DNA from 3 places in the Paenibacillus sp. NPDC058898 genome. Region 2 is predicted to be linked to each of the others. Evidence: riboswitches for the same ligand, from Rfam matches in the RefSeq annotation. Region 2 holds a riboswitch; each other region holds the start of a gene.

The links. Region 2 has a riboswitch for cyclic di-AMP ahead of ACOZB4_RS09595 (C40 family peptidase). Riboswitches for the same ligand answer to the same signal wherever they lie in the genome.
Region 1: another riboswitch for cyclic di-AMP. It lies ahead of ACOZB4_RS15845 (APC family permease); the one in region 2 lies ahead of ACOZB4_RS09595 (C40 family peptidase).
Region 3: another riboswitch for cyclic di-AMP. It lies ahead of ACOZB4_RS32710 (C40 family peptidase); the one in region 2 lies ahead of ACOZB4_RS09595 (C40 family peptidase).

What each region holds. Positions count from the first base shown of each region.
Region 1 covers NZ_JBMOSM010000005.1:212,120-218,034, forward strand. The annotation lists gene ACOZB4_RS15830 (carbohydrate ABC transporter permease) at 1-154, opposite strand, end outside; gene ACOZB4_RS15835 (ABC transporter permease) at 182-1,159, opposite strand; gene ACOZB4_RS15840 (molybdopterin-containing oxidoreductase family protein) at 1,480-3,567, opposite strand; cyclic di-AMP (ydaO/yuaA leader) riboswitch at 4,051-4,246, shown strand; gene ACOZB4_RS15845 (APC family permease) at 4,409-5,915, shown strand, end outside.
Region 2 covers NZ_JBMOSM010000003.1:266,572-272,486, forward strand. The annotation lists gene ACOZB4_RS09580 (PrsW family intramembrane metalloprotease) at 1-1,336, opposite strand, end outside; gene ACOZB4_RS09585 (2Fe-2S iron-sulfur cluster-binding protein) at 1,765-2,151, opposite strand; gene ACOZB4_RS09590 (stalk domain-containing protein) at 2,379-3,653, shown strand; gene ACOZB4_RS09595 (C40 family peptidase) at 3,883-4,359, opposite strand; cyclic di-AMP (ydaO/yuaA leader) riboswitch at 4,363-4,492, opposite strand; gene ACOZB4_RS09600 (hypothetical protein) at 4,753-5,280, shown strand; gene ACOZB4_RS09605 (ROK family protein) at 5,676-5,915, opposite strand, start outside.
Region 3 covers NZ_JBMOSM010000025.1:35,239-41,153, reverse strand. The annotation lists gene ACOZB4_RS32735 (hypothetical protein) at 1-89, shown strand, start outside; gene ACOZB4_RS32730 (4a-hydroxytetrahydrobiopterin dehydratase) at 199-513, shown strand; gene ACOZB4_RS32725 (c-type cytochrome) at 614-970, opposite strand; gene ACOZB4_RS32720 (GNAT family N-acetyltransferase) at 1,132-1,632, opposite strand; gene ACOZB4_RS32715 (C40 family peptidase) at 1,771-2,244, opposite strand; gene ACOZB4_RS32710 (C40 family peptidase) at 2,683-3,156, opposite strand; cyclic di-AMP (ydaO/yuaA leader) riboswitch at 3,161-3,301, opposite strand; gene ACOZB4_RS32705 (hypothetical protein) at 3,651-4,478, opposite strand; gene ACOZB4_RS32700 (M1 family metallopeptidase) at 4,490-5,915, opposite strand, start outside.

The DNA.
Region 1 (5,915 bases), on a different contig from region 2:
AGGTAATCCCGCCTTTAGCGGTGTCTACACCCTGGTTAAAGGATACGGCCACAGCATTCCAGAATGGATAAAGCGCTGAAAAGGCCAATAAAGTAAGAAATGTATAGATCAAGACAAGCACGATCTTGTCACCAGTGCTAATTCTTTTTAGCATGCTGTACCTCCTGATTGCTACTGATTATTACCATAGACTGTTACCGGATCTTCGGGCCGCATAGTTAGCGATCGTAAGCAGGATGACAGCGATGACCGATTTGAAGAGTCCGATGGCAATCCCGTAAGAATAGCGATTTCCTCCTAGGCCGACGCGATAAACATAGGTATCTACAACGTCGGCTACCGGCCTTAATACAGGGTTAGAGGCCAACAGCAAGATATCCTCGAATCCTGCATCGAGCAGTCTACCGATTGCAAGTATCATAAAGATGATAACGACTGGCATAATCGAAGGAACCGTAATTAGATAGATCTGCTTTGTCTTGCTAGCCCCGTCGATGTCTGCAGCTTCATACAGAGCCGGATCAATACTGGCTATGGCGGCGAGATATACAATCGAGTTAAAACCAATCTCTTTCCATACGTTAGCCGAAATCAGAATTGTCCAGAAATATTGTTTTAGAGAAAGGAAGTTGATCGGTTCATCAATGGCCCCCACACTCTGCAGCAGCATATTAACACTACCATTCTCTGTGGAGAGCATTGCAATTACAAATCCCGCGACAATAACCCAGGACAAGAAGTGAGGCAAGTAGGTAATAGTCTGGATAAATCTTTTGAAAAACATATGTCGAACTTCATTCAACATCAGTGCGAGAATAATCGGTGCCGGAAAACCAATAAAGAATTTAAGTAAACTGATTACAATCGTATTCCGAATAATCCTCTCAAACTCTGGGGCATTAAAAAAAGCCTCAAAATGTTTAAAGCCCACCCATGGATTTTCAAAAATCCGTGAACCAGTAAAAATGCTGTAATCCATAAATCCGGTGATTACACCGTACATCGGCAGGTAGGCAAAAATGAAAATCAGAATAACTCCTGGAATAACCATCAGCTGAACATCCCATTGCTTCATTAAGCGCCTAAATAAGCTATTATTATGGACCTTTGGCTGCCGGGAAATGGGTGATGGTTGCTGTTCTGTAGTAGCTTGCGGCATATTTATCCTCCTGTTACAAATTGATGTAAATACATGCCGGTTCTCTGAAATCTGCGACTTCGAAACCGCTTGCAATTGACTTAGTACCATTCTACCCATGGAAATATATTGAAGCTATATAATAAAAGCCCGATTTTTTATACTTCTACCTGAATGTTTCATCCGTTCCAGCCAATTAAAATAACCGTCTATCGACGTACTTTCTCAGTAAACAGACCTTATTTGGCAGAGGTATTTCTTGCGCGACAAGGATGCTAACCCTTGAAAAAAAGACTGCCTTCAGGTCATATAGACCTTCAAGACAGTCTTTGTATTCATCTTTAAGCACCGATTATTGTAGTCCTGACCTCTACCACCGTTGAGAAGAAGGTAGCTCCTTCGCCCATATCCGACAACCTGTCGGGTGTAAGGGCATTGGCGCGCTGCTTCCTGCCTTCGCCTTCCCACCACAAGCCTTGGCTGACTACGGTGCCCGGCAGCATTTTATCCGTCACCTTGGCTCGGACTTCGTAGGTTCCACGGTCGTTGTACACCGTAACCATGTCTCCGTCCACTATACCGCGTTCCTCTGCATCCGCCGGATGAATCTGCAGGGCAGGCTCCTTCTCCAACTTCTGATGCTTCTCCACATTCGCAAAGGTCGAATTCAGGAAGTTGTGGTTCGGCGGCGAAATGAACATAAGCGGGTATCTGTTCCCGCGGCCGCGCCTTACACCGTCATATCCTTCCTTCAAGGGCACGTAAGTCGGAAGAGGCGGAAGACCTGCTTCCTCCAACTTCGCGGAGTAAAGCTCGATCCGGCCCGAAGGCGTCGGCAAACGATCCAGATATGTTTCAAGCGGCGTCATGTCAAGCTTCACATAGCGGTGTTCCTTTAGCTTGTCCAGCGTGACGCCGTTCAGATAAGGGTTGTCCGGGAAGTCGAGCGCTCTTGCCATCATCTCCTCTTCGGTCTCATGGAAGGCCGGGTCGGTGAACCCCATGGCCCGGCCCAGCAAGGAGAACAGCTCCACGTTGCTCTTGCTCTCCCCGAGCGCCGGAATGACCGGCTCCTGCAGCTGGATATACTGATGCCAGTAGGATGCGAACAGGTCCGTATTCTCAAATGAGGAGGTTGCCGGAAGCACGATGTCCGCATACTTGGCTGTATCCGTCATGAACAAATCGTGTACGACGGTAAACAGATCCTCCCTTGCAAACCCTTCGCGCACCCGCCCGCTGTCAGGAGCGACAACCAGCGGGTTGCTGCAATAGACAAAGACCGACTTAATCGGCTGTTCGGTCATGGCAAGCACCTCGCCGATCCGGTTCATGTTAATGGTCCTGGCATCCGGATTCGGCCGGAGATCCGGACGCTCCAGTGCATCGCTGTCCATGCTGTTGTAGCCACCATTCGACTTGGCAGCCCCTCCGCCCCGCTTCAGCCATTGTCCGGTCAAGGCCGGAAGCGCCGCAATGCTGCGCACCGTCAAGCCGCCATTGTCGTGATGCTGAAGACCGTTACCAATATGAATATAAGAAGTACCGGCCCGGCCATACAGCTCGGCCAGCTTCTCGATATCCTCTACCGGAATGCCGGTAATGGAGGATACATGCTCCGGCGTATAGTCTTTGACATGCTCACGCAAGGCTTCATGCCCGAGCGTATACTGCCGGAGGAATTCCTCATTCACCATGCCATCTCGGAACATGATGTGCATGAGGCCGACCGCCAGTGCCGCATCCGTGCCCGGAAACAGCGGAATGAACCAATCCGACCATTGCCCGGTCTGGTTCTTATGAACATCAATCACAATGACCTTGGCACCGGCCTTGCGTGCTTTCTCTGCCAGCACTACTTGGTGCATATTGGTGCTGACGATATTACCGCCCCAGACAATGATGACATCGGCATGAACGGTTTCCTCCGGGACGGTGCCTCCATTAAACCCCATTACGGATTTCCAGCCCGCAGTGCCTGCGGAATTACAGATCGACTGCTTCAGGCGGCTGGCGCCCAGCCTGTTGAAGAATCTCCGATCCATACCGTCCACGCTCAATATCCCCATATTGCCGTAAAAGCTGTATGGTAGAATGCTCTCGGAGCCATATTCCTTGATCAGCTTCTTGTAGCGCCCGGTAATCTCCTGAATCGCTTCATCCCAGCTGATCCGCTCGAAAGCCCCCTCACCCTTGGGCCCTACCCTCCGCAGCGGATAAAGCACGCGCTCGGGATGATACACCCGATGTGCCATATTGCGGACTTTATTACAGATGGCTCCCTGCGTCATCGGATGATCCGGATTGCCGGTAACCTTCACGATTTTTCCATTCTCTTTATGCAGCAGCAGACCGCAAGTATCGGGACAATCCAACGGACATACCGCCGGAAACACACCATTCTCCTGATGAATCATCGCTTGAGTCATTTCGTCCATTCCCCCTTGTACACGCTGAATCATATCCCCTTATCTTAAAAGAAAATCAGGGCTCCAGTAAAGTCTTACATTTTTTTCTGAGCGGGTGTTTCACTCTACTTCCTTCCGGGTATATTCCTATCAAGAGCAACGAAGAGGAACCCAGACCCTTTCTCTTCCTTGCCAAATCATGGACCACTCCCAAAAAATTCGCCATGCCCATGTCTCCTCCCCCGAGACCGGCATGGCGAATTTGTTTGTATCCAGCGTCTATCGCATCATATCTGGGCTACTTGCCACTTACGCATCATAGAAAGTCATGCTTTCTGTAGCAAACATGCAAAAAACAAAGCCTCTCAAAGCTACATATTTATGTAAGCGCTTATCTGTCATTTTTTATATATAATTCTGCTTTATTCTTCGTTGGAGGGTGTTTTACAAAAGATTTGAGCAGGCGTAATATACTATTCAGCTTCGAAATCATTCTTCATATTCACATGACATTCGCTTAATTTCCAATTGGGAAAGCGGGGGAACCACACGTATGGATGGATACCTATAGGATCTGTCAACCATACTATGGGGTGAATCCTGATGCAGCGCGTACTTACGCCGCGACTATTATCAGGTAGGGCGACTCTCACCGCCCGAATCCGACAGCTAACCTCGTCAGCGTTGATGGAGAGGGTTGTGAACTTGTGATCAAACACAGGGTTCTAACCTGTGTTTTTTGTTTGCCAAAAATCAATATTGGAATGGAGATAGCCCATATGTCCAGCACATGAGGCACACCGATTGAACTCACTTCAAGCAGCTCCCATCATGTACCTATTCTTAATCGGCGGTGAAAAACATGTTCTCTTCTATCAAACGATTCCTCATCGGAAGACCCCTTAAATCAGCGGAATTGGGCGAGCAAAAGCTGAACAAAACCAAAGCGCTGGCCATCCTTTCATCCGACGCCTTGTCGTCCGTGGCCTATGGACCTGAACAAATTCTGATCGTCTTGATGACCGTTGGCGCGGCTGCCTATTGGTATTCCATACCGATTGCCGTCGGGGTCCTCATCTTATTGCTGGCACTTATCCTATCATATAGACAAATTATTTTCTCATATCCGCATGGCGGCGGAGCCTACGTGGTTTCCAAACAGAATTTAGGCATGTATCCAGGATTGGTCGCTGGCGGCTCCCTGCTGGTCGACTACATCCTGACGGTTGCGGTCAGCGTATCGGCGGGGACGGACGCGATCACGTCGGCTTTTCCGGAACTGCATGCCTACAATCTGCCCATCTCCATCGTGTTCGTTCTATGTTTGACCGTACTCAATTTAAGAGGGGTTACGGAGTCGGCCACCATATTGGCTTATCCGGTTTACTTGTTTGTACTGGCGCTGTTTATCCTGATTGGCGTCGGAATATTCAACATAGCTACAGGCCATGCATCACCAGAGCTTCATACGCCGATCGGCACGCCTGTCGCCGGTCTCAGCTTGTTCCTGCTCCTGCGGGCATTTGCCTCGGGCAGCTCTGCCCTGACCGGCGTTGAAGCCATTTCTAACGCCATCCCGAATTTCAAGGATCCCGCTCCGAATAATGCGGCCAAAACCTTGGTCGCGATGGGATCCTTGCTGGCAATGTTATTTTCGGGCATCGTATTCCTGGCCTATTACTATGGGGTTAGCCCCAGCGAGCAAGTCACTGTCGTTTCCCAGATTGCCGAGCATACCTTTGGACGAAACGTTTTTTATTACTTTATCCAAGGAACAACGGCTCTCATTCTGATCCTGGCCGCCAACACGGGATATTCCGCCTTCCCGCTGCTTGCCGTTAATCTGGCGAAGGATAAATTTATTCCCCGAATGTTCACCGTCCGGGGGGACCGTCTGGGATATTCAAACGGGATTATCATGCTTGGGTTCTTCTCCATTCTGTTGCTGCTGACTTTCGAAGGCAAAACCGAGCATCTGATTCCTCTGTATGCCGTCGGCGTGTTTATCCCTTTTACCCTCTCCCAAACAGGGATGATGGTGAAGTGGATTCGCGAAAAGCCTGAAGGATGGATCGTCAAGCTGATCATTAATACCACCGGCGCATGCATTAGCTTTATCGTGACGATGATCTTCTTTTTCACGAAATTCGCCCAAGTGTGGACCGTCTTGATTTTCCTGCCGCTGATCATTTGGATCTTCACACGAATCCACAAACATTATGAGGCCGTAGCAGACCAGCTGCGAATTACGACCTGTGAGCCGGTTAAGCCGATTGAGGGAAATGTTATTATTCTGCCTGTGGCGGGAATCACGCATGTGGTGGAGAACTCGCTGAATTATGCCAAATCACTGGGAGCAGGACAAATTA
Region 2 (5,915 bases):
AGGCAAGGGCTCCGAGCAGGATCGCGCCCTGTTCATACCAATCCAGCCGATCCCACCAATCTTGCAGCGAGTCGAACATACAGGCAAAACATGCCGTTTCTCCACCGCTCGCATATGTCCCGATACCTGTGAACATGCCGGCCACGAGCAGAATTATAGCGACCCCGGTTAACGCCTGGCAAAGAGCTTTTACCTGAGCATCGATAGGCTCCTGTCTACTGGCTGCTTCTTCATTTCCATAAAGCAAATGAAATCCGAGCTCCCTGCGCTCCCGGTAAAATCCTAGCCAATATACGAATTTCCCACGGTCTAGACAAAAAGAGCGGGTCATATTCCACAGCTCGGTAAACGGATTAAGCAGCGGCTCGTTCGGCAGTGACGGCAGACGGTTTCGTATTTTGTTCAGTGACCAATAATCGGCAGCGATCGATGCAAACAGCATCAGCAGGAAGGCCGGCTGAGTTTTATAACCGCTGCCGGTCCAATCATGAAGTTGGAGCACCCAACCCGGCAGCTGATGCTGACCGTTATAGGCAGCGTGATCCAGGATGGCCCACAGCAATATGATTACCGGGAACAGAAAAACCCATTTCGTCAGTTTTGTCCGCAGTCGATAGGCAATTCCGCACGCAAGCGCGATCATGGCGGTATGTACAGGATGACCGACGGTCATCAGCGTCGGAAACACACTTTCTTCGAAACGCCCAGGAAACAACGAGAACAAATCCCAATGAATCGTTTCGCCGCCCAGCCATGTAAAGCTGTAGCCGAACTTTTCCTCAAGCGGGCCGGAACTTAGCCATCTTCGGGAGAGCTCTTCCATCAGTTGGAAGCCAACGCCAGTCGCCGCGCCGATGAGCGTGTAATCGCTTAAACTCAAAGCGGAAGCTCGACGCGAGAACAACAGAAATATGCCTAGCGGAAGGAGCTTCCACAATTCTTCGAAAATTGGCGTGATCACGGCAATGGACCAGGTGTCAGATGTGCTTCCGCCGAAAAGCACGTGGAGAGCATTGACCGTAAGCGTCGTAAAAGGTACGACAAGAAAAACGCCCGCCAGAACAAACAGCACAATCTGCTTCCACGGTATCGTTTTGCTTCGGCATAGAAACCAAAATTGCAGGAGTACATAAAACGACCATAAATATTGAACCATCATGGTACGCGATTCTTTAACGAAAAACAAGCTTAAAACAAACAGGATTAGCGACAACCAGGAAAATATCGTATACGCCGTTTTAATAAATGGATATTTCTCAATCCAGGATCGGCCAGTTCGATAGATAGACTCCAGGAAATCCCGAATTCCGGTTCGGATGGACCAGATCGAATTCATAACGGTCGCCTCCTTTGAAAGCGGCTTCGTGCGAGCAGGACGTCTCCCTTGATGTCGGTCCGGCCACGAGTAATGATAAGAACTCATAAAACCATGGTCACCGATCGATCGCAGCGGAGGTTTTTTTGAGTTTCTCCGCAAATTATCTATAGTCTGTTTTTTACAAGATATTAGTAGTATAGTCATTCTAGTAAAATGTGGCAAAAGGCGCTGGTCTCATATCTGATGGATATTTTCAACAATATCCCGGGAAACGAAGTTTGATTATCAAGGGTGGCTTACTTTTGTTCCCCATGAAATTCCCCATGAAAAATCCCCTCCAAGTAAACGGATGTGCTCTTTCTACGCACTGTCTACTTGAAGGGGATTATATCCATTGTACGGCTGCCTGATTTTTTAAATATGAACGGCATCCGCCTTCTATGTCGTCAAAAGTATGGGGCATGCTTGATTTTGATGGGACCGACCGCTTCGATCTTGCTCTGGCATCCCAGACGATATCCTTCTTCGATCTCCTCAGGATCCAGGCGTTGTTCTTCGGCCAGATTGGGCTCGGACAAATACTCGATTCCCTCCGCCACCATGCAGCGGCAGCGCGCACAAGTTCCTCTTTTGCAAAAAGAGTTCCAGTCCACGTCATTCCGTTCGGCCAGATCAAGCACCGTCATACCAAGAACAGGCGCCACACTGCGGCGAACCTCGCGACCTGTTAGTTCAATGATCCGATCCGGTACGGCTTCGATCATCTCTTCCGGGATGGGCGAGTTGTTGGCTTCGCTATTCCTACCCTTTTTGTTTTTCCAGAATTTAAACACGCGCGTTATCCCCCTATGCATGTAATCATCAGGTTATGTATAAAATCCTTCATTTATTATACCGGAAAGTTTAAAAAATCAACATGCTTACTCTTATCTATTCTATGACATTGACATCATGGAATTGGAACTCTATGAAAATTTTGCTATACTAGCGTATGCTAGACCTAATTCCATATTCTATGAAATCATTCTATTATTTAATGGATCGGAGGAAATACCAAAGCATGCTGCATAAACAAATAGGAAAAACAGCTGTCGCTGCCGTTCTTGCCTTATCCTTGCTCGGCACCGCACCCCATGTTGGTCAGGTACATGCTGAGCCTGCCATATCGGTAAAGCTGGATGATGTTACGCTAACCTTCGATGCAGCTCCGCGGGTAGACAAAGGGGTCACCTACGTTCCATTCCGGACGGTCGGTGAAGCGCTGGGCATTCAAATCACCTGGAATAGCAAGACGCAAACCGTAAAGGCCATCGGCAGTGTGAAAGGCCAATCGACTGAAGTGTTACTTCAGGTGGGAAGCACGACAGCAACGGTCAATGGAAAACAAGTGAAGCTTGCGGCCCCGCCGGTTCAACGGGAAGGCCGTGTACTGATCCCGCTTAGCTCGTTCAGCAGCCAATTCGGTGTCGATGTGGGCTGGAATCAGGCAACTCGCACGGTCTCCCTTGTATCGCCGCAGCGCGAGATGCATTTGAGAGCCTTCTATGCATTGCAATCTTTCCAAGAACGGGATCTTGTTGCATCTATGAATTCAGTCGCCTTTGGATGGAGCCGCATCGATCGTGAGGGTCAGTTCACGCTTCAAGGCGACGAGTACCGCCTGCCCGCTGCGGCCGGTGACGTTACGCCGCAATCGATGGTAACAGATGCTGCGGACCAGAAGATTAAACCATACCTCATGGTCTACGCCTTGGATGGAAACGGCGAATTAACCAAAGTACTGAGCGATAGCAGCCTGCGCCAAAAGTCCATTGAAGGCATCACAGCCGCGGTAACGGAGAACGGCTTCGGCGGCGTTGTACTTGATTTTGAAGGGCTCGGTTTTAAACTGGATGTCGTAAACCAGCAGAAGCTGCTCAATGATTATGTCAAGCAATTAAAGGCAGCATTGCCGCATGACATTGCTCTGTCCTTAGCGGTGCCGCCATTGAACAGCGCCTATAAAGGCTATGATTACAAAACGCTTGCTTCCATCGCCGATGATCTCATCGTTATGGCTTATCAGTACAATCCGGTCGGAACCAAATCTCAGGTTCCCGAACCAAACAGTCTGGTGGACCAAGCGATCCAGTTGGCACTCCAAGCAGGTGTCCCGAAGCAGAAGCTTTTGCTCGGCATCAGCTTAAGCAGCGAAACAGCCACTTCCGTGGACGATAAGCTCGGTTTGGCCAAGCGTTATGATCTGAAAGGCGCTGCTTTCTGGCGTCTTGGCTTGTTCCGTCTCTATAATAACGGGGTGGAAGCAGCTGTGAATGCCTCTGTTGTTAAGGAGTAACCGAACAACCCCTGTGGGATTGACAGACTTATAGTAAGAAAAACTTCAATCGACGTACTTTCACAGATGACAGACCGCAGTTTGTAGACGTTTTTCTTGCGATATCAGGAAGTCACAAGCTTCGAAGTTTATACTTTCTGATATCTAAAAAAAAAGAAAGCCTGACAAGGACAACCCTTTGTCAGGCTTTCTGGTTATGTATTGAACCCTAAACTGCAATGTAATCCAATTAGCTTGCGCTTCCTACCAGTCTCGCATAATTTTCTTGACTCAACACACGACGTGCCGTGACATAACGTGGCTCGTAATATGAATCGCTAAGCTTGCTGATTCTGACTCCCTTGCTGCTGGAAGCATGCGCAAATTGTCCGTCACCAATGTAAACGCCTGCATGAGAAATTCCGCTGCCACTTGTATTGAAGAATACCAAATCTCCAACCCGCAGATCTTCGCGATCCACATGTTCACCAGCTTGAGCCTGGCTTTGGGAAGTGCGTGGAAGATCCATATCGAAATTTCTAAACATGTACAGAATAAATCCGGAGCAATCAAACCCGCTAGTGGTCGTTCCGCCCCATTTGTATGGAGTTCCTACCAATTGCTTCACTTGATACTGAAAATTCGGTTGTTGATCAGCAAATGCTGATACGGCACCAGAAGAAAAAATAATTGCAGACCCTAGCAAAGTGATGACAAACTTCTTCAAAATATGTTCTCTCCTTCGATGCCTACGGAGTTAGCTAAGGGTTCGGTTGAAGGTTCCCTATACTCTCTATACAAGAGTAATTCACCCAAGACGGTTCCCCCGTTTTCCAAACGAAATTCGGCAAAATTCATTAACGTTTTGTAACCTTCTCTTAATATAGTATACAAGCAAGGATGCTGTCAATCATATCCTAAAAATCTATCGTTTTATGTTTGGAGCTGTCGTAAAGATGGTTAATTTCGGCCGACTATTTTTTAACCATCTCACACAGTCATGACAATTATGTAACTCTACTTTCCTTCTCAAATTGCTTTTTTTAATAATCTAGCAACTTTTTACAGATCTATGCGTTTACATAATCAGAAATGAAATTAAAGAGGTGATCGATCCATTATGAGTCAAATCACGATGGCTGAAGCTTTGGCAGTCCGGGCAGCAATCAACCGACTCTTGAATCAATTGATGTCGGAACGCTTGAACAACAGCAGCACAATCATTGAAAAAGGGGAAACGGCGGAATATCCTGTACGCAGTGTGGATGCCATTACGGAAGAAATCGAAGCCGCCGCCGCGGATTACAGAAAGCTGGATTTGCTGATGGCAATCTCCAATACAACACAAACCATTAGCTGGAACGGCTCCGACATGACCATCATGGAAGCGATCGAGCTGGCCAAACAGATCCGCAGCGATATCGGACAACTTGCTCATCTCGGCTCCCGCAAGAAGCTGGAGCGGCAGAGCAGCCGTGGCAGCGGAGATGGTGCCGTAACGCTGTTCAACGTCGCTTTATATGATCCGGAAGCTTATCAGGCGCAAGCGCGGAAGAAGGAACGCGAAGTAACCAAGCTCTCTTCACTGATTGAACATGCCAATCATACGTCCATGATTACGTTTGACGCATCCAAGTACATGGAATAGCGGCAGCCGCCGGCTCCAAGCCTGCAGGTCATCCCCACGTGCGGGTTTGGAGCCGGCGGTTTCCGCCGGCATCGCGGGAAAGTGTGAGCAACCGCTTATTGTTTGTCGGATACAAACAAACCTAACCAGGAAACCAAAAATCGCCCCCAGTGAAAACGGATGACGGCTTACAGTTCACGCCTATCACTTGTCACATGTTACGGACTTATAACGAAAAAAATGATCGCTCCGTTTCCCGCTCTCTATGAATAATTGGAAAGCCGCCCCCTGAAGGGCGGCTTTTGTCTAATTCGCTTAAGCTCGGTTAACATGAAACTACGTTGCCGATCCGAACGCTTTTTATCTAACCGCTATTACTCCTTTATCCTATCCGTAACGTTCTCTTTACACCTATGCTACTGGAACAAGGCCGCAGCTCCAACCAGACCAACATCGTCCCGAAGTCCTGCAGGAACGATCTCGTACGTGCCTAAATAGGATGGCATGACCAGCTTATCTGTCATTTCCCGCAGCTGCGGAAATAAAAGATCGCCCGCTCTGCTTACTCCCCCTCCAATCACGATGCGATCGGGGTTGAAGCTGTGAATGACGTTAACCAGTCCAAGCGCCATATAATAGATGGCTCGATCGATGAC
Region 3 (5,915 bases), on a different contig from region 2:
GCAGCGGCGTGGTCATGCATGATCAAACGAACCATCGAATACATATTTTGATTGGTGAAGAAGAGTTGGCCTTTGTGGCTCTTGTGTAATCACTCCAGTTATCAACAGATACAGGGCAGAATAGAATAGATGACAGAAAGACCATATTACGTGTAAGTCGGCTTTAAGATAGGTTTTTTTCGGGGAGGAAGATAAAAGATGCTTTATACGCAGCAAGAAGTAGAGGCTCATCTGGAAAAGCTTGAGGGTTGGGAATTTGAACAAGGGAGATGGATTGTACGGAAGTATACCTTCTCCTCCTTCATGAAGGGAATCGCTTTTGTTGATGAAGTGGCAGCTATTTCAGAAGCTTTCGGACATCACCCCTACATCACCATAGATTATAAAGTCGTTACACTTCGTCTCACCTCTTGGGACGACGGTGGCATTACGGCTGTGGATATTAAGGAAGCGCAGCAGTTTAACGAAGCCTATGAGAAGAGTCGTTCGAAGGATGGCAAGGCGGCACAATAGGAGGGGGGACGGTTAGTCCCCTCAGAGGTCCCGAATATGTAAAAACACGCTTGCGCCGGGAAGAGCTCCAGGTGCAAGCGTGTTTTGAGTATAAGCTGATTTATTTTTTCTCAGCAAGGTATAGCGCGATGTTTGCGATTTCTTCAGGCTTAAGTTGATCTTTAAAGGAAGGCATTCCCTTACGACCTTTGGTTACAACGTTGAAGATTGCGTCCGCATCCATGTGTCCGCCTACTTGATTCAAAGCCGGCCCAGCGCCGCCTTGAAGTTGGTCGCCGTGACAGCTAATACAGCTTGCTTTCATTGTGGCTTCCGCTGCGGCAGCATCGAGAGTCACTTCCGGCATGGTCGGCTTCTCTTCCTGAGCCACCTGTTCCTTACCTGGGAGCGTAAACATCAGCGCGATAGCCAACGCACATGCGACGAAGAACAATCCGCTCATGATCCATTTTTGCATCGTCATATCGTCCCTTCTATGTATACTGCACTCTTGCACTTGTCTCCATTATAAACCAACATTCATAGACAGCATAGCCAGTTGTGACAAAAAAAGCAACTATCCGGCGTGGCTTCATAAAAAGTACACAAAATTGTGCTTTTTCATATAGACAAAGATTACTATTCCTCATTAGCCGGCGGCTCATACACCATACAGTGGAAAAGGGCATTTCCCGTTGGCGTAAGTCGCTCATACGTATCTGTGATATGAAAGCCTGCCTTTTGATACGTGCGGATCGCTCGCTCATTCCAGGTCAACACCTCAAGGTCGATTTCGTCGACAGGCCGCCTCCGCCTGGCTTCCCGAACAATCGCCTCCATAAACCGTTTACCCATTCCGCGCCCGCACCAATCAGGCCGCATGCCAAGTCCGATTCGTGTCACCTTGTGCATCGGAAACAGCTGGGCAAATCCCCACAGGGCCTCCCGTTCATCCAGAATTGAGATGTACTGCCTCTGGCGAATGTCGGGATCGCCAAACTCGACCTCAAGCCCTTTCATCTGCTCCCAGGGAAGAAAGCCATAGATATTATAGGGAGGAGGATAGGTCCAGGCGCATATTTCCTTTGCGTGCTCTTCACGCATGACTACGGTGTGAAATGAAATCGGTGTTGCATCCATTGGTGAAGTCCTCCTATCGTATATATGAATGATAACCCTTTTCCGAACATCCAAGTCGCATCAAAAAGCCCGTCAAAGAGAGGTAAGGGCTCCTTTAACGGGCAAGCAGTGTGTATAGGGATGATTAGCCTCTAAAGCTTAGGATGATTCACCAGCCGACTCTTCATACGTATCATCGCTCATGATACGCTTTGCACCCACGTATCGCTGATCATAGTACTCCTCTGCAAGGCGGTTGATAACCACGCCGCGGTTGGTCGAGGCATGGGCAAATTTGTCATCGCCGACATAAATGCCGACGTGGGAGATGCCCTGGCCCGATGTGTTGAAGAACACCAAATCGCCAGCGCGTAGATCCTTACGGGACACGCTTGTCCCCATGTCGAATTGAGAGCCGGATTGATGCGGGAGCTTCAAACCGAGTTTGGCATATACATACATGGTGAAGCCGGAACAGTCAAATCCGCTCGTGGTCGTACCGCCGTAGCTGTATCGTGTACCTAGCACCTTATCGATTTCCTGATCCAGCGCACTATCAGCAAACACGCTGCCAACGCCCAAAGTGAGTAGCAGTGTGATACTAAGGGCTGCTGTTGATAATGTTTTCTTCAGCATGGAAAGCTCCTTTTCGCTGCCGCGAGGCATAGCAATCTATGTATTAAAGCACTTACATTAATGACAAAGTTGTTACTGCGTCCATTCTATCAGACAGCAAGCGGGATTGGCAATTATTTCTTGATGGATTTTGCTATTTTTCAATCGCATTAGCTGTCGAAGCGTCAGATAAAATCAATATTTTTCCAAAACGGTGTTTAATGAAGAGAGAGAAGGGTATATAAAGAATAAGAGGGTATTGGGGATGGAATAACCAAACGAAGTCATTTCAATATCTTCATTCATTTTTTTTTGAAAAGTGGAAACTTTTTCGTTGTCTTAAACGTTATAAAGGTATACACACAATCAACAAAAGAAAAAAGCCGCTGGATGAGATCGGCACAATCTCATAAACCCAGGGCTTCTTAATAAGAGTAAATCAATAAAGTTCCAACATTAATTGTAGTTCACAGCTACAGATTTGTACGTATTCTGACTCATAATTCTCTTAGCGCCTACATATCGGTTGGCGTAATAGCTCTGGCTTAGCGGACTGATCATGACACCACGCGAAGATGAGGAATGAGCAAATTTGCCGCTCCCAACATAAATACCCACATGAGAGATACCTCTACCGGATGTGTTGAAGAACACGAGATCGCCAGCTTTCAGGTTGCTCTTGGATACTGCCGTTCCTACTTTGTATTGAGCTGCAGACGTTCGCGGCAGGCTAAGGCCAAGCTTCTTGTAAACATAGCTCGTGAATCCGGAGCAGTCAAAACCATTCGTTGTGGTTCCACCCGTTTTATAAGAGACACCAATGGCTGGTTTGATTGCTGTATTTAATTTGGAATCGGCGAAAGCGCTTCCGGTCCCTAATGTGAGTGCGAGTGCGAGGCCGAGAGAAACAGCCGTTAACTTCTTTTTCAAAACAAAAAGCTCCTTCCATTGCCTGCGAGGTTAGCTTAAGGGTTCGGTTGAAAGGTCCCCTATGATCCCTCTCTTGCGAGATCAATTCACCCAAAACGGATCCCCCGCTTCCCATATCGTTATGGGAATTCGGCTCCTTAAAATGTTGATGAACCCATTCATTGACGTCTGACGTTCCAACATTGTTAACGAATTTACATCGTTCCAACAAAAAAGTTACAGTAAAGATGACAAAGTTGTTACTAACATATTCGTTATTTTAGCAGAGTATTAACAATTTGGCAAACGAGGAAAGATCATTTTTAAACAAAAAAACCTGTCCCCATCTTGGGGAAACAGGTTTTTTTGTAATTTGGCGCTCAGAAATTTGTAATATAGAGGATAAATGAATGCTTATTCTTTGTAAAACCAAGCTCGAGATAAAAACGTGTCACTTCGGATTACAGCTTATTCGCGAGCATGATTCACCATTTCAGGGTAACGAATTGTAACGATTAGGAATGCTGTGAGGAGGAATCTCCCCACAAATGATATTGGGTGGAAATTACCCAAATTTGGAATAGTCCATTCAGGAAATAAGAGGCCTGCTGTATAATTAAGCCGATCAACCCGGCCCAGAAGAGCGAAGCCGAGCTCAGGAGCAACAGAATGACACAGGCTGATCCGCCGATGGTGATGGACAACAGCACTGCCGTGCCCAAGCGACGGAAGAGTGCCAGAATAGAGCTGATCATACCGAACCCCCCAGTGCGCCCGAATTGCATATAGAGCAATAACAGGCGGATCAGATAGGCGTACAAGAACCACCCAGCTGCATAGGGCAGTGCATGAAGCAGCAGAACAGGCTCTTGAATCCCATTCAGCAGAATCGGAAGGATTTTGGGCAGAATCCAGTAACCGGGCGCAAAGGTGAGAATGAGCTCTATCAGATAGAATAGCGTTACGGGTTTCCACAGTTTCCGCATGCCAATGAAGAAGAATAAACCGCGCTCGCCCTTAGCTTCCTGGTGAAGGTTGTAGAAGATGCCGGCCCGAATGAGCGGGGTGAAGATCATCCTGATCAAGAGCAAACCGGCCAGAAGCCATGCGTAGGTATGGACCGTGCTGCTCAGGGATAGGCTCATCTCGCCCTCGTAGAAGAATAAAAGACGGCTGAGCTCGTTAGGGGCAGAATCCGGATATCGCATAAGAAGGGGAACGACTGCCGATTTTACGAGTCGGTACAGGCAGTATCCCCACAGCAAACGGTATAAGAAGAGCAGAATCGAGACGTATAGCTGGTCTTTAACACTGATCCACCCTTGGCCTGCGTAACTTTTCATGTGCTCCCCCCTCACCATGACAGGCTGCCGAACAGCGTCTCCACAAGCTTGGTAATACTGAGATTCCAGCGTGTAACCACCTTCGGATCCATTCCTGCCTTCATATAGTTATTGATGTGTTTATTCTCTAGGACGATGGAATATTTCGGATCAACCATGGCCCAGGCGAGCGGAGTGCTGTACTCCAGGGTGTAAGTAACTTTTCGGTCCTTGCCGCTCCAGGTTCGCTCCACCGTTTTGCCGTCCTCAAAGGCGAACACGATTGGCACATCGGTTATATCCCCGGCCTTGCTCGTTATCTTGACCGTAGATTCATACCGAGGATGTTCCGCCGTGCCTTTATTTTTGGTTTTGATCACGTCGATGGCAACGTCCGCCATCTGGCTTCCATATACATATTGGTCAAAATACGGCTGCCAGGACGTTTTGCTTACTTGCTCTACAACTTTCTGGAAGTCGGACGTGGTCGGGTGCTTAAAGCGGTATTTCTGGGCGTACGTATGAAGAATCTTCTCCATCATCCGCGGACCGACCTGTCGTTCGATGCCTTGCAGCACCAGCTTGCCCCTCGTGTAAACATTCAGTGCGTAGTTTTCGTGCGAGCTGTATTTCCAGGATTCCATCTTCAGCGGTGCAGGGGAAGTGATGGATGCTCCCTGAGCCGCCGTATTGGAGGTAATCCCGTATTCTTTTTCCATCACTCGTTCTTCTGCATAGGTTGCAAAGGCCTCGTCCAGCCACGCTTCCTCAAATTCGTTACTTGCGATCATTCCGTAAAAATATTGATGGGCAATTTCATGAATGACGGTCCGCTCCAGCTCATATCCCGGCGAATCGTTTTTGGCCCCGAAGGCCGTGACCAGCGTCGGGTATTCCATGCCGCCTGCACCGTTGCCCGATTCCGGCGGAACGACGATGGACAACGTGGAATACGGATAGGTTCCGTACCATTTTCCAAACGAAGCGAGTGCCGACTTGGCAGCATCAAAGTAACGCTCCTTTAAGTCTTTATGGGCTGGATCGAGATACAGCTTGATGCGGACGCCCGGTACGCCTGGTGCGGAGAATGCTTCTTCTGCCGTGACAAAGTTCGGCGATGCCGACCAGGCAAAATCATGCACATCATCCGCATAGAACTGATAAATTTTTTCCCCGTTAATTTTTTGGGCAGGCTTGGTAGGGAATCCAGTCGCAGCAACAATGTAATTTTCGGGTACTCTGATGCGAACGCTATAAATGCCGAAGTTAGAATAGAATTCGGAGTTGCCATGGTATTGATGAAGATTCCAGCCTTCCTCTGTTCTTCCGCGAAGACCAGCCGGTTCATAGACCGAAATTTTAGGAAACCATTGCCCCGCCATAATAAAATTCTCGGTGGTACCCATGCGAGCAAATATTTTGGGGAGCTCGACCTCAAACTCCAAGTGAATGGTGACA